3 regions of the Streptomyces sp. SP18BB07 genome follow, and region 1 is predicted to be linked to each of the others. Evidence: predicted binding sites of a transcription regulator. Region 1 holds the regulator's gene; each other region holds the start of a gene.
What was found. Region 1 encodes HspR, which represses chaperone genes until heat shock. Its sites were predicted from a motif close to TTGAGNNNNNNNNNCTCAA; they were not measured.

Region 1 (6,963 bases):
CGGCTGGGGATCGCGGAGCGCCGGCGCGGGCGGCGGGTGCCGTTGCTCGGGGGCCTCGCGGTGATGGGCGGGGTGGGGGCCGTGGCGTGGGTGGGGGAGTGGAGCGGGGTCGCTCCGCTCGGGCGCGAGGCCGGATGGCTGATCGTCGTCGGGGCCGGGCTCGGGGTGTTCGGGCTGCTCGGTGATGTGTGGCGGCTGCCGGCCGTGGTGCGGGCGGCGGGGGTGGTCGTCGGTGCCGCGCTGGTCGTGCCGTACCGCGAACTCGGCGTGCTGGGCGGGATGGCGGGGGTCGTCTGGATCGTCCTCGTGGTGCACGGGTTCAAGGGGATGGGGCGCTCCGACGGGGTGCTCGGGGTGGTCGGGGCGGTCACCGCGTTCGCGCTGAGCGGGTGTGCGGCGGCCGAGGTCATGGACGGACTGGCCACGCTGTTCAGCGTGCTGGCCGCCGCGCTCACCGGGTTCCTGATGCACAACTGGCCGCCCGCGCGCGTCGTGCTCGGCACGTGCGGGGCGCTGTTCGTGGGCTTCCTGCTCGCGGGGGGTGTGCTGCACGTGTACGCCGTCGGGTACGGGGCCGGTGTGGGGGCGCCCTTCGCCCTGACGGCCCTGGCCACCGCCGACGTGGTCCTCGTCCTGGTCTCGCGGAAGCGGGCGGGGCGGGAGTTGTGGCGGGGCGGGCCGGACCATCTCGCCCACCGGCTGCGGCGGATCGGGCTCACGCCGCCGGGGGTGGTGATCGTGATGGGGGTCGCGGCCGCGGGGTCCACGGGGGTGGGGCTCGCCATCCACATGCTGTGGACGCAGCCGCGCACCGCGTGGTGGGTGGCGGGGGCGACCGGCCTGGTCGTCCTGGGCATGCTCTTCGTCCCGCCGCCCACGACGAGACCGACGCCCGCGACCTCCGTGCGCGTCAATGGTCCCCGCGCCGTTCCCACGGGCGCCCACCGCGCCCCCGCCCCGCTCACCCGCCGCCACCCCATCCCAGGGGGCCGCGCCCCCGGCCCACCGCCCCGCCCCGACCGCTTCCGGGAACAGGAGACGGCGGAACTGGGGAGGAGGGGGTGGGTGGGGTAGGGCTGGGGCCGGGTGGGGCCGGGGCGGGGTGCCTGCCGGTTGGGCTGGTTGTGCGTGGGTCCCGGGCGGCCGTGGGGCGGCTCGCGGGCGAGGGGTCGGCTGCTGCGGGCTAAGGGGGCGGGTGCCGCCGGTGAGTCGGCGTTGCGTCATGGGATGGGCCTGCGCATCGACGAGGTCACCAGGTGCCCCGGTCGGCGGCGAGGCGGCTCCTCTCGCGGGAGCGGTTCGGCCTCCGGTCCGGTGGGGCTTCTCGCGCAGTTCCCCGCGCCCCTGAAGGGCGCAGGCCCTGGCGGGCCTGGGAGCGCGGGGTGCGATCCCTGGGGTTCCACCGCTCTCCCCGTCGCCCGTCGCCCGTCGCCCGCCCCTCGGCGACCCGCAGCCCCACCCCCGCACGTCACTCTCGTACCCGATGAGCGCCTGCCCCGTGGCCGTATACGTGCAGGTCAGCAGCCAGTTGCGTATAAGGAAAACATAAGAGTTGAGTCTCCTCCACTCAGGTCTGTTGACCCATCGGGAGGCGTCATGCACACTTGAGTCCGTTCCACTCAAGTCATTGTTGGAGGAATTGAAATGGCACGTGCGGTCGGCATCGACCTGGGCACGACTAACTCCGTCGTCAGCGTTCTTGAAGGCGGCGAGCCCACCGTCATCACCAACGCAGAGGGCGCCAGGACCACGCCGTCCGTCGTCGCCTTCGCCAAGAACGGTGAGGTGCTCGTCGGCGAGGTGGCCAAGCGCCAGGCGGTCACGAACGTGGACCGGACGATCCGGTCCGTCAAGCGTCACATGGGCACGGACTGGAAGATCGAGCTCGACGGGAAGCACTTCAACCCGCAGCAGATGAGCGCGTTCATCCTGCAGAAGCTGAAGCGCGACGCCGAGGCCTACCTGGGCGAGAAGGTCGCGGACGCGGTCATCACCGTCCCGGCGTACTTCAACGACTCCGAGCGCCAGGCGACGAAGGAGGCCGGTGAGATCGCGGGGCTGAACGTCCTGCGCATCGTCAACGAGCCCACCGCCGCCGCCCTCGCCTACGGCCTCGACAAGGACGACCAGACGATCCTGGTCTTCGACCTCGGTGGCGGCACCTTCGACGTGTCCCTCCTGGAGATCGGCGACGGCGTCGTCGAGGTGAAGGCCACCAACGGTGACAACCACCTCGGTGGTGACGACTGGGACCAGCGCGTCGTCGACTACCTGGTGCAGCAGTTCCGCGCCGGCCACGGCGTGGACCTCGCCAAGGACAAGATGGCCCTCCAGCGCCTCCGCGAGGCCGCCGAGAAGGCCAAGATCGAGCTGTCCTCCTCCACCGAGACCTCGATCAACCTGCCCTACATCACGGCCTCCGCCGAGGGCCCGCTGCACCTGGACGAGAAGCTCACCCGCGCCCAGTTCCAGCAGCTGACGGCCGACCTGCTGGAGCGCTGCAAGACGCCGTTCCACAACGTCATCAAGGACGCCGGCATCGCGCTGTCCGAGATCGACCACGTCGTTCTCGTCGGTGGCTCCACCCGTATGCCCGCCGTCGCCGAGCTCGTCAAGGAGCTGACCGGCGGCAAGGAGGCCAACAAGGGTGTGAACCCGGACGAGGTCGTCGCCATCGGCGCCTCCCTCCAGGCCGGTGTCCTGAAGGGTGAGGTCAAGGACGTCCTGCTCCTCGACGTCACCCCGCTGTCCCTCGGTATCGAGACCAAGGGCGGCATCATGACCAAGCTCATCGAGCGGAACACGACGATCCCGACCAAGCGGTCCGAGATCTTCACCACCGCCGAGGACAACCAGCCGTCCGTGCAGATCCAGGTCTACCAGGGCGAGCGCGAGATCGCGGCGTACAACAAGAAGCTCGGGATGTTCGAGCTGACCGGTCTGCCGCCGGCGCCCCGCGGCGTCCCGCAGATCGAGGTCTCCTTCGACATCGACGCCAACGGCATCATGCACGTGACCGCGAAGGACCTGGGCACGGGCAAGGAGCAGAAGATGACCGTCACCGGCGGCTCCTCGCTGCCGAAGGACGAGGTCGACCGGATGCGCCAGGAGGCCGAGCAGTACGCGGAGGAGGACCACCGCCGCCGCGAGGCCGCCGAGACCCGCAACCAGGGCGAGCAGCTCGTCTACCAGACCGAGAAGTTCCTCAAGGACAACGAGGACAAGGTCCCCGGTGACATCAAGACCGAGGTCGAGGCCTCCGTCGCCGAGCTGAAGGAAGCGCTCAAGGGCGAGGACACCGCCGAGATCCGCACGGCCACCGAGAAGGTCGCGGCCGTCTCGCAGAAGCTCGGCCAGGCCCTCTACGCCGACGCCCAGGCCGCGCAGGCCGCGGGCGGCGAGGCCGGCGCCGGCGCCGGTGACGCCAGGGCCGACGATGACGTCGTCGACGCCGAGATCGTCGACGAGGACCGGAAGGACGGTGCCGCGTGACGGAGGAGACCCCGGGCTTCGACGAGCAGCAGCCGCAGTCGGCTCAGCCGCAGCAGCCTGATGTCCCCTCCGGCTCCGAGGACGCCGAGCCGAAGGCCGCCCCCCAGGAGGGGGCGGCCCCGGCCGGGGACGCGGCAGCGACGGCCCAGGTGGCCGGTCTGACGGCGCAGCTGGACCAGGTGCGTACGGCGCTCGGTGAGCGCACGGCGGACCTCCAGCGCCTCCAGGCCGAGTACCAGAACTACCGTCGCCGGGTCGAGCGCGACCGGATCCAGGTCAAGGAGATCGCCATCGCGAACCTCCTCACCGAACTCCTGCCCGTGCTCGACGACATCGGGCGCGCGCGGGAGCACGGCGAACTCGTCGGCGGCTTCAAGTCCGTCGCCGAGTCCCTCGAGACCGTGGCGGCGAAGATGGGACTCATGCAGTTCGGCAAGGAGGGCGAGCCCTTCGACCCGACGATCCACGAGGCCCTGATGCACAGTTACGCGCCCGACGTCACCGAGACGACGTGCGTGGCGATTCTCCAGCCGGGGTATCGCATCGGCGAGCGCACCATCCGCCCCGCGCGGGTGGCCGTGGCCGAGCCGCAGCCCGGCGCGCAGACCGCCAAGGCCGAGGAGGCCGAGGCGGCCGACGACAAGGAGAGCGGTGGCCCGGACGAGGGCTGACGCCGACGAAGTGGACACCCGGTGGAAGGAGGGACGTCGCGGATGAGTACCAAGGACTTCATCGAGAAGGACTACTACAAGGTCCTCGGCGTCCCCAAGGACGCCACCGAGGCCGAGATCAAGAAGGCGTACCGCAAGCTCGCCCGCGAGTACCACCCGGACGCCAACAAGGGGAACGTCAAGGCCGAGGAGCGCTTCAAGGAGATCTCCGAGGCCAACGACATCCTCGGTGACCCCAAGAAGCGCAAGGAGTACGACGAGGCCCGCGCCCTCTTCGGCAACGGCGGCTTCCGTCCCGGACCCGGCGCCGGCGGCTCGTTCAACTTCGACCTGGGCGACCTCTTCGGCGGCGGCGCCCAGGGCGGGGGGCAGGCGGGCGGCTTCGGCGGGGGCATCGGCGATGTCTTCGGCGGCCTGTTCAACCGGGGCAGCTCCGGCACCACGCGGGTGCAGCCCCGGCGCGGCCAGGACATCGAGTCCGAGGTCACGCTGAGCTTCACCGAGGCCATCGAGGGCGCGACCGTGCCCCTGCGGATGTCCTCGCAGTCGCCCTGCAAGGGCTGTTCCGGCACCGGCGACGCCAACGGCACACCCCGCGTGTGCCCGACCTGCGTCGGCACCGGCCAGGTCGCGCGGGGCTCCGGCGGCGGCTTCTCCCTGACCGACCCCTGCCCGGACTGCAAGGGCCGGGGCCTGATCGCCGAGAACCCCTGCGAGATCTGCAAGGGCTCGGGCCGCGCCAAGTCCTCCCGCACCATGCAGGTCCGCATCCCGGCGGGCGTCCTGGACAGCCAGCGGATCCGGCTGCGCGGCAAGGGCGCCCCCGGCGAACGGGGCGGCCCGGCGGGCGACCTGTACGTCGTCGTGCACGTCGATGCGCACCCGGTGTTCGGCCGCAAGGACGACAACCTCACGGTGACCGTCCCGGTGACGTTCACCGAGGCGGCACTCGGCGGAGAGGTCCGGGTCCCGACCCTGGGCGGACCGCCGGTCACCCTGAAACTGCCTCCGGGCACCCCCAACGGCCGTACGATGCGGGCCCGGGGCAAGGGCGCCTTCCGCAAGGACGGCACCCGGGGGGACCTGCTGATCACGGTCGAGGTGAGTGTCCCGAAGGACCTGTCGGGGAAGGCTCGTGACGCGCTGGAGGCGTATCGCGAGGCGACCGCGGGCGAGGACCCGCGAGCGGAGCTGTTCCAGGCCGCGAAGGGAGCATGAATGTGATGGACGGCCGCCGTAGAAACCCCTATGAGCTGACGGAAGAGACACCGGTGTACGTCATCTCGGTGGCCGCCCAGCTCTCCGGTCTGCACCCGCAGACCCTGCGCCAGTACGACCGTCTCGGACTGGTCTCCCCGGACCGCACCGCCGGGCGGGGCCGTCGCTACTCGGCCCGTGACATCGAACTGCTGCGTACCGTCCAGCAGTTGTCGCAGGACGAGGGCATCAACCTGGCCGGCATCAAGCGCATCATCGAACTGGAGAACCAGGTCGCCGCGCTCCAGTCGAGGGTGGCCGAGATGGAGGCCGCGCTCGACGGCGCCGCCGCGGCCATGCGCCAGCGCGAGGCGGCGGTCCACGCGTCGTACCGGCGCGATCTGGTGCCGTATCAGGAAGTGCAGCAGAGCAGCGCGTTGGTGGTGTGGCGGCCGAAGGGTCGGCAGACGTCGTCCGACTGACGGTTCGGCAGCCATTCGTCTGACGACTCGTCAAGTACGGGCAGGGGCCCGGAGGTTCGTACGAACCTCCGGGCCCCTGCCCGTTGCTGGCGTCAGCTCCCGGGGTTCAGTTCGGTCGCCGTCACGACCTCCGCCTCGCCGGTCCACTTGTAGTGCGAGTTCCAGTCGTCGTCCACGGCGTCGACGAAGAAACAGCGCTCCTCGCCGTCCGGGTCGGTGCGGTACTCGTACGAGGTCGTGGTGGCCGACAGCCACTCCACCTCGCCCGCGTAGCACATCTTCTCGCCCTCGTCGCCGACGAGTTCGCCACCGTAGACGACGTACCGGGCCAGGTCGGGCGTCGGGTTGGCGTCCCAGTTCAGTTCGAAGCCGTACTCGGTCGGCGTGGCGGTCAGCCCCGTGACCGCGGAGGGCGGGGTGTCGTCCCGGCGCCGCCCGTCGACGGAGGCGGACCGCGCGGACTCGTTGCCCGCCGCGTCGACCGCGGTCACCCGGTAGTGGTAGGTGACGCCCTGCTCGGCGGAGGCGTCCCGGTACGAGAGCTGGTCGGTGGTGCCGACCCGGGTGTAGGTGCCGTCGGCGCTCGCAGCCCGGTACACCCGGTACGACGACGCTCCCGTGACCGCCGTCCAGCCGACGCGGATGCCGCCGTCCTCGGAAGCGTCGGTGACGTCCACACCCTGGGGAACGCCGGGTGCGACCCGGTCCACGGTGGTGACGGCCTTCTCCGCGGTGCTCTGCGACTCGTTCCCGGCCTGGTCGAGGGCGCGGACCACGTAGTGGTACCGCGCGCCGGTGACCGGGAGGGTGGCGTCCGTGAACGACGTACCCGTGGTCGTCGTCATCGGCTCGGCGAAGGCCCCGCCCTCCGCGCGGCGGTACACGCGGTAGCCCCGGAGGTCCATCTCCTTGTTCTTCGCCCAGCTCAGCTTGGCCTTGCCGGTGGTCTTGTCGTACGCCACGGTCGGGGCGGTGGGCGTCAGCGGGGCGATCTTGTCGACGGTGGCGGAGGTGCGGGGCGTGTAGGTGAACTTGACCTTGGCGGAGCCGGTCCAGTTGACGTAGTCGACGCGGAGGGTGTGTTTGCCGGCGGGGATGGTGAGGTTGACGGTCTTGGAGAC
Region 2 (6,963 bases), on a different contig from region 1:
GGTCCGTCGGACGCGGTCTGCACGACGAAACCCTCGGCGCGCAGGCGGGCCGCGATGGCGTCGACGATCGTCGGGTCGTCCTCGACCACGAGCACGCGGCGCTGTGCGCCCGGCGTCGCCGTGGCGCTGTTGTGGGTGGTGTGTGTCTGCTCCATCGCCCGCCCCTGTGTTGCTTTCCGGAATCCGTGGGGTGATCCCTTGACTACGCATGGCTGCGCATGACTGCGATTGACGCTTGAATGATCGGCGTCAGGCAAGCAGGGTACGGGCAGTCACCGCACCAGGGCTATCCAGGTCGGACCGCGAGGTGCACCACGTCCGGAACTCCTCGGGCAACCGGGATCTCTTCGGTACGCACCTGTTGGAACCCGGCATTCCCCAAGGTTTCCTCGAATTCCGCAGATGGCTGGGCCGACCACACGGCAAGCACCCCACCTGGCCTCAACACCCTTGCGCAGCTTGCCAGTCCGGTCGGCGAGTAGAGGCTGTCGTTGCTCTCGGAGACGGTCCAGTCAGGTCCGTTGTCGATGTCCAGGCAGAGCGCGTCGAACGTGGCGGAAGTCTCATTGACGTACTCGACGAGATCGGCTTCCACGATCTCCGTACGGGGGTCGGCGAGGGCCCCGGCGGACACCTCGGCCAGCGGTCCGGCGCGGTGCCAGGCGATGACGGAGGGTTCGCGTTCGACAACTGTGATCGTTTCCCAGCGCGGGTTGGCGGCGGCGTGGGCGAGGGAGAAGCCGACGCCCAGGCCCCCGATGAGCACACTTGGCCGAGAACGGCCGTCCACGGTCTCCAGGGTGTCCAGGGTGTTGAGGGCGGCGTCGACCAGCAGCCGTTCCGAGCGGCCGTCCGAGGTGTCCATCAGGAAGCACCCGTTGGCGATGATCTGCAACAGCTTTCCGTGCCGCCGCAGCACCACTTCGCCGTAGGGGCCTTCGCGCCGGTCGATGACTTCGGGTTCGTCGGTGATGGGTAGCATCCGCCCATCCTTACGTGTCAGCGGGGAGTGGGCGGCCGAATTTCGGCGCGCCGGGCGGGACTTCAGTCGCCCTGCGGGACGTCAGAGCGACAGGCCGTGGCCGTACGGGAAGACCGAGTCCTCGGTGTCGTTCGGGGCGTTTGGGCAGGACGTCGCCTCGCCCACGGGAATGGAACGCGGGAGTGCGAAGGGCAGTCGGCCCTCCGCGCGGGCCCGGCCGAAGGCCACGTCGAGCAGGGCCGTGTCCGAGGCTCCGTAGTCGACGACGAGCGCGGCGGCCTTCGCGGCGATCTCCGGGAGTACGGCGGACCGTTCCAGGTTGACGCAGACCAGGGTGGGCACGGCCGTCGGCAGCGCCAGGATCTCCGTCAGCCGCGCCTCGTAGGGCGTGCGCAGCCGCAGTACGGCCACGTCCGCGTGGGCCGGGTCGGCCACGACATTGCCGTACAGGGACGCCGTCTGCGCGGCCACTCCCTCGACGTACAGGTTCGGGCGGTCGGTCAGCGGGAGGAGGGAGTGGTTGGTCAGGACGGTGAGCGAGCGGCGCTGGGCGGCCTCGCCGAGGGCGGTGAACTCACCGGCGCCGACGGTCTCCTCGGCGCGGTTCGGGTCGACGTACCGCCGCTCGAAGAGGCCGAGGACGAACTTCTCGCGCAGGAGGCGGCGGACGGAGGCGTCGACGCGCTCCTGAGTGATCCGGCCGGAGCGGACCAGTTCGACGATCACCTCCGGGCACTGTTCGCCGCCGAACTGGTCGGCGCCCGCGTCCAGGGCCTTCGCGGCGCGTTCGCTGACGGTGGCGTGGGTTACATGCGGTTCGCCGCCGGTGGGCGCGTGGGTGAGCAGGCCCCAGTCGGCGCGGACGACGCCGTCGAAGCCGAGGCGTTCGCGCGACACGCCGGTGGGCGGCATCAGCTGCGCGCATCCGGCCTCGACGGCGGCCCGGAAGGGCGCGAGGTGGTGGTCGTGCGTTGTGCCGCAGCCGGGGAAGTGCTTGACCATGGCGGCGACCGAACGCGGGCCGAGCCGGGGGCCCTGGAGGCCGCGTACGAACGCCCGGACCAGTGCGCTCGCGACCTCGGCGGACGAGCCGAAGGAGCCGGCCCGGCGAGATGGTCCGGGCTCGGTGCTGAGGTCGATCTGCGGGTGCAGCGCGACGCGGAAGCCGACGGCGAGGTACTCGCGGCGGACGGTGTCGCCGAACTTCTCCACCAGGTCCGGGTCGCCGATCGCGGCCAGGCCCAGGGGCGCGGGCCAGGCCGAGAAGGTGCCGGAGCCGAAGGAGGCGCCGGAGGTGAAGGAGGCGCCCGGGTTGTCGGTGAACGAGTGGCGCGGGTCGGTGGAGAGGGTGACCGGGATGCCCAGTCGCGTGTCGGCCGCGAGGGCCTGGAGCCGGTTGACCCATTCCGCCGTCTCCCGAATCCCGTGGCGGCCCACGAGGTTGAAGTGGGTCAGGCGGCCGTCCACGACCAGTTCCGTGGTGCCCTGCCGGAGGAACGGCCCGTCGGTCGTCTCGGCGAGCGTCCCGTCGCCGTTCATCGTCACCCTCGTGTGGAAGAGCTGACCCGCCTTCTCCGCGAGGGTCATCCGGGCCAGGAGGTCCTCCACTCGTTCGTCGACGGGGCGGCTCGGGTCGCGGTACGGGGCTGTGGGCATCCGGCAGTTCCTGGGGGAGGGGGGACGAGGGCGGCGGCGTTGCCGCGCAGGCCCGTTCAGGGAGCGGCCCGTTCAGGGAAGCAGCAAAGCCGAGTGGGTACTAGGTTTTGGACAAGTGGCCACTCTCACGCGGCACATGGCTTGAAAGAAGAGGTCGTTGACTCGTGTAACCGTCGGTTCGTTAAGGGCTCTTGAGGCCGCGTGGTGCGGGCTAGGGTGGCGGGCATGGTGCGGAACCGGAGGTCGGAGGGGGCCGACGGCTCCGCAGGGCGTGAGCCGGAGGGCTCCGGCGCGCGGGGTACGTACGCCGTCGGGGACGAGCGGCGGCTGCGCATTCTCGACGCGGCTGTCGAGCACTTCGCCCAGCGGGGCTTCCACGCCTCCTCGTTGGCCCGGATCGCCGGCGACGTCGGCATCACCCAGGGCGGGCTGCTGCATCACTTCCGCAGTAAGGAGGACCTGCTCGTCCAGGTCCTGGAACGCATGGACGAAAGCGACCGGGAGCGGTTCTTCTCACGGGAGTTCGAGTCGGCGGCCCAGATGTTCACGGCGCTCGTGCGGCTCGCCGAGTACAACAGCGCGCGGCTGGGCCGCACTCGGATGTTCAACGTCCTGGCCGCCGAGGCCGGTGACCCCGGTCATCCCGCCCACGCGTACTTCGTCGAGCGGTACGCCGAGGTGGTGGGCACCCTGTCCGGAGTGCTGCGGCGCGGGGTGGACAGCGGTGAACTGCGGGCCGGTACGGACGTCGTGGCCGTGGCGCAGGAGCTGGCCGCGGTGATGGACGGGCTGCAGATCCAGTGGGTGCTGGATCCTGAGGGGTTCGACATGGTGGGCCGGTTCCGGGCGTATGTGGAGCGGGTGCGGAGGGAGATCGGGGCGGAGGGCTCGTAGCGGGCCGACGGAAGGCCCGGGGAGGCGGAGCTGTCGGCTTGCTGTGAATCGCGTTTCGGGTGGCGGGGGTCACAGACAAGGGCGTACCGGGGCGTCGAGGGTGAGGGGAAACGGAAGGAGCACCTCACCTTGGATGCCGCCGAGAGTGTGGAGACCGCGGGGCCCGTCCTCGACGGCATCCCGCGGCAGCCTGGCGCGGCACTCGGTGGGGCGCCGGAGCGGGCACCGGCGGAGGCCCCGGACGTCGGGGTGGACGTGGTGGGACCTGGGGCGGCGGAACCCGGGGTGTGCGTGGTCGAACCCGGGGCGCGTGTAGGGGAATCCGAGGCGCCCGGGGTGTACGCCAGGCCGCTTTCCTCCTGGCGAATCTCCTCCCGGCGTGTCTCCTCCCGGCGAATCTCCTCCCGGCGTGTCTCCTCCTGGCGTGAGTCCTCCTGGCGTGAGTCCTCCGGGGGCGCGTCCTCCTGGCGTCGGCGCACGCCGTTCCCGCGCCCCTCGCGGCTGCTCCCCACCCCCGTCGGTACGCCCTTCACCTTCTTCTACGCCACCGTCCTCGTGATGACCTCCCTCGTCGCCGAGTACGCAGACCCGGCCCTGGTGCACGCCCTGCATCAGGGCTCCAGTACGGATGTGGCGCATCTGGTCCGGACCCCGGCGCTGGTGCTGCTCGCGAGCGCGGTGTGGGTCGCGGGCGGGGTCGGCTCGCTGTACGCCCTCGCCTTCCTGCTGGTGCTGACCGCGCTGGAACGCCGGATCGGCGGGTGGCGCACGGCCGGTGTGTTCCTGCTGGGCCATGTCCTCGCCACCCTCGCCACGGAGGTCCCGGTGGGCTTCGCCGTCCTGGCAGGCCACCTCCCCGACAGCTCCCTCCACCGCCTCGACTACGGCATCAGCTTCGGAGTGGCCGCGAGCGCGGGCGCGTTGGCGGGCCTCTTGCCGCCGTGGCTGCGGTGGCCCCTGCTGCTGGGCTTCGGCGGGATGCTGGTGGACGACCTGCTCACCTTCTCGGACCCGATGACCAACTGGGGGCATCTGCTGTCGCTGGCGATCGGGGTGGCGATGTGGCCGGTGGTGCGGCGGTGGCGGCTCGAGTGCCGTGGCTCAGGGTCGGCCGGTGAACTTCGCGCTGGTCAGTGGGGCCCGCACCGTCCAGCCCAGTGACTCGTACAGGGCCCGGCCGTCCGGTGTGCCGGCCAGGACGCCCGTCTCCGCGCCCTGTTCGAGGGCGGCCCGGGCGAGGGTGCGCATGACGAGGGTGCCGAGGCCGCGGCGGCGGTGGTCCGGGGACGTCTCTATCTGGTCGACGACCGCTGTCGCGCCGGTCGGGGCGATCTGGCCGCGGGCCGCCAGGGAACCGTCCGGCGCCGCGACCATCACCCGGGTCACGCCACCGCGCGACCAGGTACGCAGCCGGTAGCCGTCGGGCACGGCGGCCTGGGGCTCCTGGGGCTCCTGGGACTGCTGGGGCTCGTCGGGCTCCAGGCGCAGGGACATGAGATAGCCGGGGTCGGGGTCGATCCACCAGCCCTCGCCGAGCCACGAGGTCACCGTCGGCGCGTCCGTGAAGACCTTGAGCCAGGTGCCGGCCCCGGTGACGGAGTCCGCCACTTTCCGCACCGTCCCCTCCTCCACCTCGTCGTGCGTCGCCGAGAAGACGTGGCGGGTGACGTGATGGGCCAGGCCCATGTCGATGGTGAAGCCCCACGGTTCGACCACCGGAGGCGCCGCTCCCCGCGAGGCGACCCATCCGTCGACCCACGCCCGCACGATTCCGTCCACGCTGACCCCCGCGATCCTTGTAATGGCCGAGATGGCGATAAGGGTATTACGTAAGGGTGGGCGTGTGGCGTGGGCCTCACGTTTGGCCACCGGCAGAGGTAGTCGTGATCGCCCACAGCGAACGGATGTCGTCTCGGGGAACATTCCACGGCTCACCTGCATTGAGTCGGCATAGCTCAACTTGACTGCCGAGGGAGAGATCATGGCATCGACGTCCGCACCGCTCACCCTGCCCGTGCTGCCGCTCGACGAGGAGGTCGTGCTGCCGGGGATGGTGGTGCCGCTGGACCTCAATGACACCGACGTACGCGCCGCGGTGGAGGCCGCGCAGGCGGCCGCGCGCGCCGAACCCGGGAAGCCGAAGGTGCTGCTGGTGCCGCGGATCGACGGGACCTACGCGAGCACCGGCGTGCTCGGGACCGTCGAGCAGGTCGGACGGCTGGCGGACGGGGATCCGGGAGCGCTGATCCGCGCCATAGGGCGCGTGCGGATCGGGGCCGGGACCACCGGGCCCGGTGCCGCCCTGTGGGTCGAGGGCACCCGCATCGACGACAGTGTGCCGGAGCCGCTGCCCGGGCAGGTCGTCGAACTTGTCAAGGAGTACAAGGCCCTTGCCACCAGCTGGCTGCGCAAGCGCGGCGCCTGGCAGGTCGTGGACCGGGTGCAGGCCATCGACGACGTCTCCGCACTCGCCGACAACTCCGGCTACTCGCCCTTCCTCACCGTCGAGCAGAAGATCCAGCTCCTGGAGACCGCCGACCCCGTCGCCCGGCTGAAGCTCGCCACCCAGCTGCTGCGCGACCACCTCGCCGAGCAGGACGTCGCCGAGACCATCGCCAAGGACGTCCAGGAGGGCGTCGACAAGCAGCAGCGCGAGTTCCTGCTGCGGCGTCAGCTCGAAGCCGTCCGCAAGGAGCTGCGCGAGCTGAACGGCGAGAAGGACGGCGAGGAGTCCGACGACTACCGGGCGCGCGTCGAGGCCGCCGACCTGCCGGAGGCCGTACGGGAGGCCGCGCTCAAGGAGGTCGACAAGCTGGAGCGGTCCAGCGACCAGTCGCCCGAGGGCGGCTGGATCCGCACCTGGCTCGACACCGTGCTCGAACTGCCGTGGAACGAGCGGACCGAGGACGCGTACGACATCCAGGGCGCGAAGGGTGTCCTCGACGCCGAGCACGCCGGGCTGGAGGACGTGAAGGAGCGCATCACCGAGTACCTCGCGGTGCGCAAGCGGCGGGCCGATCGGGGCCTCGGTGTCGTCGGCGGGCGGCGCGGCGGTGCCGTGCTCGCGCTCGTCGGGCCGCCCGGCGTCGGCAAGACCAGCCTCGGTGAGTCCGTGGCGCACGCCATGGGGCGCAAGTTCGTCCGGGTCGCGCTCGGCGGTGTGCGGGACGAGGCGGAGATCCGCGGGCACCGGCGTACATACGTCGGGGCGCTCCCCGGGCGCATCGTCCGCGCCATCAAGGAAGCCGGGTCCATGAACCCCGTCGTCCTGCTCGACGAGATCGACAAGGTGGGCTCCGACTTCCGGGGCGACCCGGCGGCGGCGCTGCTGGAGGTCCTCGACCCCGCGCAGAACCATACCTTCCGGGACCACTACCTGGAGGTCGAGCTGGACCTGAGCGACGTCGTCTTCCTCGCCACCGCCAACGTGC
Region 3 (6,963 bases), on a different contig from region 1:
CGCCGTCAGTCCGCCACCCCCGACATCCCGCGTGCCGGACGGTACTTCCCGCCCGAGGAGATCGCCCGTTGCACCTTCGGCGTCGTGCTCGACACCTCCGCCTCCATGGACCGCACGCTGCTCGGCAAGGCGTTGGGCGCGATCGCCTCGTACGCCGCGGCCCGTGACGTACCGGCCGCCCGGGTCGTCTTCTGCGACGCGGCTCCGCACGACGCGGGGTTCGTGCCGGTCACCGAGATCGCCGGGCGGGTGCGGGTGCGTGGGCGCGGCGGTACGGAGCTGCAGCCGGGCGTCGATCTGCTGCACCGCGCCGAGGACTTCCCGCCGCGCGCGCCGGTCCTCGTCATCACGGACGGCTGGTGCGACGTGCTGCGGGTGCGGCGGGAGCACGCGTATCTGATTCCACAAGGTGCTCGCCTGCCGTTCACCGCGCGGGGGCCGGTGTTCAGGGTGAGATGAGCCTCGGACCCGCCGGAGTGTGATCGGATGGGGGCACGGAACCCGGCGACGGGACTCCGGCATCATGACCCACAGAAAGGACTCACCGTGGCCACCACGCGCACCGCACACACCGTCTGGGAAGGCGAGCTGCTCAAGGGCACCGGCACCGTCACCTTCGACTCCTCCGGCATCGGTTCGCAGCCGGTGTCGTGGCCGTCGCGCGCGGAGCAGGCGAACGGCAAGACCAGCCCCGAGGAGCTGATCGCGGCCGCCCACTCCAGCTGCTTCTCCATGGCGCTCTCCCACGGCCTCACCGGCGCGGGCAACCCGCCCACCCGCCTGGAGACCAAGGCCGACGTGACCTTCCAGCCCGGTGAGGGCATCACCGGCATCCACCTCACCGTCCGCGGCGAGGTCCCCGGCCTGGACGAGGCCGGCTTCCAGGAGGCGGCCGAGGGCGCAAAGAAGAACTGCCCGGTCAGCCAGGCCCTGACCGGCACGACGATCACGCTGACGGCCGAACTGGTCTGACCGCCTGCTTCGTGCGCCCCGTCTCCGCCCCGTTGACAAGAACCCACTCAAGTTTTGTGCTGGTGGTGGGAACACTTGGCGGACCTCGCGGATCCTTGTGGACTCCGCTGGAAGGGGACGGCGATGGGGCGTGCGGTCGGGATCGATCTCGGTACGACGAACTCGGTGGTGGCCCTGCTGGAGGGCGGTGAGCCGACCGTCGTCGTGAACGCGGAGGGGCAGCGGACCACACCGTCGGTGGTGGCCTTCGCCAAGAACGGCGAGGTGCTCGTCGGCGAGGTGGCCAAGCGGCAGGCCGTGACGAACGTGGAGCGCACCGCGCGCTCCGTCAAACGCCATATGGGCGACGCGAGTTGGCGGTTCCCGGCGGAGGGCTCCGTGGACGGCACCCGCTACCGGGCCCAGGAACTGTCCGCGCGTGTCCTGCAGAAGCTGAAGCGGGACGCCGAGTCGTACCTCGGCGAGGACGTCTCGGACGCCGTCATCACCGTGCCCGCCTACTTCGACGACGCGCAGCGGCAGGCGACCAAGGAGGCGGGGGAGATCGCGGGCCTGAAGGTCCTGCGGATCATCAACGAGCCCACGGCCGCGGCCCTCGCGTACGGCCTGGACCGGGGCGAGGAGCAGACCGTCCTCGTCTTCGACCTCGGCGGCGGCACCTTCGACGTCTCCCTCCTGGAGATCGGCGACGGGGTCATCGAGGTGAAGGCCACCAACGGCGACACCCGGCTCGGGGGCGACGACTGGGACCAGCGGGTGGTCGAGCACCTCGTCAAACGGTTCCAGGGGAAGCACGGTGTCGATCTCGGCCGCGACAAGATGGCGTTGCAGCGGCTGCGCGAGGGGGCGGAGCGGGCCAAGATCGAGCTGTCCAGCTCCTCCGAGACGTCCATCAACCTCCCGTACATCACCGCGTCCGCCGAGGGGCCGCTCCACCTGGAGGAGGGCCTGACGCGCGCCCAGTTCCAGGAGCTGACCGCCGATCTGCTCGACCGCTGCCGGACACCGTTCCACCAGGCCGTCAAGGACGCGGGGGTGAAGCTCGCCGCGATCGACCACGTCATCCTCGTCGGCGGTTCGACGCGGATGCCCGCCGTGAGCGACCTGGTGCGGGAACTCACCGGCAAGGACCCGCACAAGGGGGTGAACCCCGACGAGGTGGTGGCGGTCGGCGCCGCGCTCCAGGCGGGCGTCATCCGGGGCGACGTGAAGGACGTGCTGCTCCTCGACGTCACCCCACTGTCCCTGGGCATCGAGACCAAGGGCGGCATCATGACGAAGCTCATCGAACGCAACACCACGATCCCGACCCGCCGTTCGGAGATCTTCACCACGGCCGCCGACAACCAGCCCTCGGTCGGCATCCAGGTCTACCAGGGCGAGCGGGAGATCGCCGCGTACAACAAGAAGCTGGGCGTCTTCGACCTCACCGGGCTGCCGCCGGCGCCGCGTGGCGTCCCGCAGATCGAGGTGGCCTTCGACATCGACGCGAACGGCATCATGCACGTCTCGGCGAAGGACCTCGCCACCGGCCGCGAACAGAAGATGACGGTGACCGGCGGCTCCGCGCTCCCCAAGGACGACATCGACCGCATGATGCGGGAGGCCGAGCAGTACGCCGACGACGACCGCCGGCGCCGTGAGGCCGCCGAGACCCGCAACCACGCCGAGCAACTCGCCTACCAGACCGAGAGGTTCCTCCGCGACAACGAGGAACGGGTCCCCGCCGACAGCAGGGCCGAGGTGGAGGCCGCGGTGGCGGAGGTGAAACGCCTCCTGGAGCACCCGGAGGACATCGCCCCCCTCCGCACCGCCACCGACCACCTCACCACCGTCAGCCAACGCATGGGCCAGTCCATGTACGCCGCGGCGGCCGCCGGCCGGGCCGACGCACCGCCCCCCGGCCCCGCCGAGGCCGGGACGGCGGACGGGACGGAGGACGGGACCGTGGTCGACGCGGAGATCGTGGACGAGGAGAAGGGGCCGAAGGGAGGGGCGGCGTAGGCTTTCCGGGGCCGAACCGGCTGCGGGCGGCGACTGCGGGCGGCGGTGGGGTGGAGGTTCAGTACCGGTCGCGGTAGCGCTTCAGGATGTCCCTCGTCGCCTCGGCGGACGCGGCGTGCGCCGCCATGTGGTCGAGGACCTCGAGGTGGAGGGAGACCTCTTTGCGGGAGTCGAGGTAGAGGGCGCCGGAGAGGTACTCGGTGTAGACCATGTCGGGGAGTTCGGGTTCGGCGAAGCGGAAGAGGGAGAACGGGGCGTAGGTGCCGGGGTGCGGGCCGCTGGCGAACTCGCAGACCTGGAGGATCACATGGTCCTGCTCGGTGACGTCGAGGAGCCGGTCGATCTGGTCGCGCATGACCTGGGAGCGGATGCTCACCGGCCGCGTCAGGGCCGTCTCGTCCATGATCACCCATAGGTGCGGCGGCTTCTCCTGGGTGAGGAGCTTCTGTCTCGCCATCCGCAGCGACACATGCCGTTCGATCGTCTCGGGACCGGTCTGCCCGACCGTCCCGGCCTCCATCACGGCCCGCGCGTACTCCTCCGTCTGCAGCATCCCCGGCACGAAGTGCGGCTCGTACTGCCGGATCAGATGGGCCGCGCCCTCCAGGCTGACGTACACGCTGAACCAGTCGGGCATCACGTCGTGGAACCGCTGCCACCAGCCCGGTTTGTTCGCCTCCTCGGCCAGCGTCACGAACGCGGCGACCTCGTGCTCGGCGACCCCGTACGTCGTCAGCAGCACCTGGACGTAGGGGATCTTGAGCGCGACGTCGGCGGTCTCCATGCGCCGTACGGTCGCCGGGGCGACCCGGAGGACGCGTGCCGCCTCCTCGCGCTTGAGCCCGGCGGACTCCCGCAGTTCCTGGAGCCGTCTTCCGAGCACCACCTGACCCACGGTGGGCGCGGCCCGCCGCTCACTCACGCCACGCCTCCCCACGCGCCGAGATACCCCACCAGTCTGTCATGCCCCGGTGGATCTCTCACAGGGGTGACCGGAAGACAATGCTCCGGCGGACTCCGGTACGGCGACCCCCGCAGGGTACGGGAGCCATGACCTCGGAGGTAATCGACCGCCGTACACCCCGCGAGGCAAGGTGAGGTCACCGCCCACCCACCACCTCGACGGAGCGTGACTGCCATGTCTATGACCATCCAGACCGCCAGGCTCGCCGTGCTCGCGCGGAGCGCCGACCCCCGCACCATGCTGCGCCGCTTCCTGGCCGCCGACGCGGCGGTGACCGGGGCGAACGGGCTCGCCTACCTTCTGGCCTCCGGCCCCCTCGGCCGCTTCCTCGGCGTCGACTCCGGGCTGCTCGTCGGGCTCGGCGCGTTCCTCTCGGCGTACGCGGCGGGTGTCGCCCTGCTGGCCGCGCGTGAGCGGCCGCCGACGCTGCCCGTCCGGGCCGTGATCGAGGCCAACCTCGCCTGGACGGTCCTCAGCCTCGTCGCCCTGGCGCTGTGGCTGACGCCGAGCACGGCGGGCGCGGTGTGGACGCTGCTCCAGGCGGTCACCGTGGCCGGGTTCGCGGCCGTCCAGTACCTCACCCTCCGTGCGGCCGGGAAACGAACGGACGCCGGGTGAGCGTCAGGACATCAGCGCGTGCAGGTACTTGACCGTCGCCGGGTCGGCCGGGAGGAACGTCTCGATGGCCAGCTCGGCCACGGTCACGTCCATGGGGGTGTTGAAGGTGGAGACCGAGGAGACGAAGGACAGCACCCGGCCCTCGTGCTCGATCCGCATCGGCAGCGCGAACCAGGCACTCGGCTCCGCGCCGGCCCCCGCGTCCCCGCCGGGCTCGGCCTCGGGCGTGCCCGGCGGCAGCGGATACGCCGCCACCTCCTCGTACAGCACCCGCAGCGGCTTCGAGCGGTGCAGCGCCACCTGCCGTTCCATCTGCTCCAGCAGGTGCCCGCGCCAGGCGCGCAGATTGCGGATGCGCGGCGCCATGCCCTCGGGATGCAGCGTCAGCCGCATCGCGTTGAGCGGCGGGACGAGCAGCGACTCGGGGATCCCGTCGAGGAGCATGAGGATGCCCCGGTTGGCGGCCAGGACGTCGTACGTCGCGTTCATCACCAGCGCCGGATACGGCTCGTAGCCCTGGATCAGCCGCTCCATGCCCTCCCGCAGCGCGCCCATCGACGGATCGTCGAGCGGGGTCTCCGGGTAGTGCGGGGCGTAACCGGCCGCGAGCAGCAGCGCGTTCCGCTCCCGTACGGGTACGTCCAGGTGCTCGGCGAGCCGGAGCACCATTTCCTCGCTCGGGCGGGAGCGGCCCGTCTCGACGAAGCTGACGTGCCGCGCCGAGGAACCCGCGCGCAACGCCAACTCCAGCTGGCTGACCCGCCGTTGCTCCCGCCAGGCGCGCAGCAGCGGGCCCACGCCCTGGTCGGCGGGCGCCGTGGGACGGCCCGGGGTGCCGGTCGGGACAGTGGTCATGCCCACAACGTAGCCGAGCCGATCGAGGTGTGGCGGGTCCGGGCTCCTGACCAGGGACTCGGCGGTCCGTCTGTGGCACGCTGGGAGGGACCGCACCTCACGGAGGGGACGTCCCGGAAGGAGTCGGCCATGCCCGTCGAACCCTTGTCGCAGAAGGAGATCGAGGACCGGCTGGCGGAGCTGCCCGGCTGGTCGCTGGACGGGGGCCGGATCGCCCGCTCCTACCGGCTGGACTCGCACTTCGCGGCGACCGCGCTGGTCGTGCACATCGCCCAGACCCAGGAGGAGCTCGGCCACCACTCCGACCTCACCCTCGGTTACGACACGGTGTCGCTGACCGTCCACACCCACAGCGCGGGCGGTGCCGTCACCGAGAAGGACTTCGAGCTGGCCCGCAGGGTGGAGGCGCTCGCCCCCGGCCACGGGGCGAGCTGAGGCGGGTGCTGGACTACGACAAGGAGGCCGGCGACTACGACGCCCTGCGCGGCGGCGAGCCCCGCGCCGAGGCCGCCGCCCGCGCCGTGCTCGGCCTCGTGCCCGAGGGCGCCCGCCGTCTGCTCGACATCGCCTGCGGCACCGGGATCGTCACCCGGCGGCTCGCGGCCGCGCGGCCCGGGGCACGGGTCACGGGGGTCGACCTCACGTACGCGATGGCGAGCCGGGCCGCCGCCCGGCTGCCCGGCTCCGTCGTGATCGGCGACGGCCGCCGACTCCCGTTCCGTGACGCGGAGTTCGACGCCGTCACCAGCGTGTGGCTGCTGCATCTGCTGGGCGGCCCCGAGGACGTACGGGCCGTGGTCGGGGAGTGCGCCCGGGTGCTCCGCCCCGGCGGTGTGTACGTCACCACCGTCGACAAGGCGGCCTCCCACAACGTGGGCAGCGACATCGACGCGGTGCTGGCCCCACGGCCCCGAGCACCGGCGATGGACCCCGCCGGGGCCGTCGAGAAGTACGCCGGCGAACACGGTCTGCGGGCCGCCGGGCAGGCCCGCTTTCCCGGGCGCGGCCAGGGCCGCAGCCCCCGCCGCACGGTCGCCGACCTGCGCCGGGGCTGGTTCGTCACGCTGCCCCCGGGCGATCCGCTGGCCGACGACTTCGCGCTGCGGCTCGCGGCCCTGCCCCACCAGGATGTGCCGCGCCCGGACCCGGAGTTCACCCTGCGGGCGTTCCGGAAGGCCGTCGGAACTCCATGATCCAGTTGGTCAGCCAGGTCGCCCCCTCGTCCAGGGAGAACGCCTGCTCCCAGCGGGCCGAGGACTCGGACGTCTCCGACCACACGAAGCGCACCCGCACGTGCCGGTCTCCGTGGGTGTCGTCGCCGTAGAACTCTCCCCGGCCTGCCTCGAAGCGGCCCGTGACCGGCGGGAACAGCGTGCCGGTGCGGCTGGAGGCCCAGCTCAGCGACCAGGTCCGCGCCCGCGTGTCGAACAGCCGCAGGGTCAGCCCCTTCGAGCCGAGGTGCGGCATGTCGATCTCGTCGATGTTCGCGGCCCCGTCGAAGAGCGGCCGGCACCAGCTGGTGGAGGTGAACTCCTCCCACGCGCTGTCCG

Region 2: a site for HspR is predicted at 5,473-5,491, ahead of lon (endopeptidase La). Genes of this name have one in related genera too.
Region 3: a site for HspR is predicted at 1,005-1,023, ahead of dnaK (molecular chaperone DnaK). Genes of this name have one in related genera too.

The regions. Positions count from the first base shown of each region.
Region 1 is NZ_JAQYWT010000359.1:124,725-131,687, forward strand. Features, by position in the region: gene PUR53_RS38370 (MraY family glycosyltransferase) at 1-1,074, shown strand, start outside; gene dnaK (molecular chaperone DnaK) at 1,645-3,492, shown strand; gene grpE (nucleotide exchange factor GrpE) at 3,489-4,163, shown strand; gene dnaJ (molecular chaperone DnaJ) at 4,206-5,381, shown strand; gene PUR53_RS38390 (heat shock protein transcriptional repressor HspR) at 5,387-5,842, shown strand; partial or broken gene PUR53_RS38395 (fibronectin type III domain-containing protein) at 5,935-6,963, opposite strand, start outside.
Region 2 is NZ_JAQYWT010000274.1:131,126-138,088, forward strand. Features, by position in the region: gene PUR53_RS13495 (response regulator transcription factor) at 1-155, opposite strand, end outside; gene PUR53_RS13500 (spermidine synthase) at 287-982, opposite strand; gene PUR53_RS13505 (glycoside hydrolase family 3 protein) at 1,064-2,638, opposite strand; gene PUR53_RS13510 (TetR/AcrR family transcriptional regulator) at 2,864-3,532, shown strand; gene PUR53_RS13515 (rhomboid-like protein) at 3,662-4,693, shown strand; gene PUR53_RS13520 (GNAT family N-acetyltransferase) at 4,634-5,311, opposite strand; gene lon (endopeptidase La) at 5,514-6,963, shown strand, end outside.
Region 3 is NZ_JAQYWT010000326.1:37,422-44,384, forward strand. Features, by position in the region: gene PUR53_RS25370 (vWA domain-containing protein) at 1-459, shown strand, start outside; gene PUR53_RS25375 (OsmC family protein) at 547-972, shown strand; gene dnaK (molecular chaperone DnaK) at 1,096-2,976, shown strand; gene PUR53_RS25385 (helix-turn-helix domain-containing protein) at 3,035-3,898, opposite strand; gene PUR53_RS25390 (hypothetical protein) at 4,115-4,558, shown strand; gene PUR53_RS25395 (helix-turn-helix domain-containing protein) at 4,562-5,413, opposite strand; gene PUR53_RS25400 (4a-hydroxytetrahydrobiopterin dehydratase) at 5,543-5,848, shown strand; gene PUR53_RS25405 (class I SAM-dependent methyltransferase) at 5,854-6,606, shown strand; gene PUR53_RS25410 (hypothetical protein) at 6,566-6,963, opposite strand, start outside.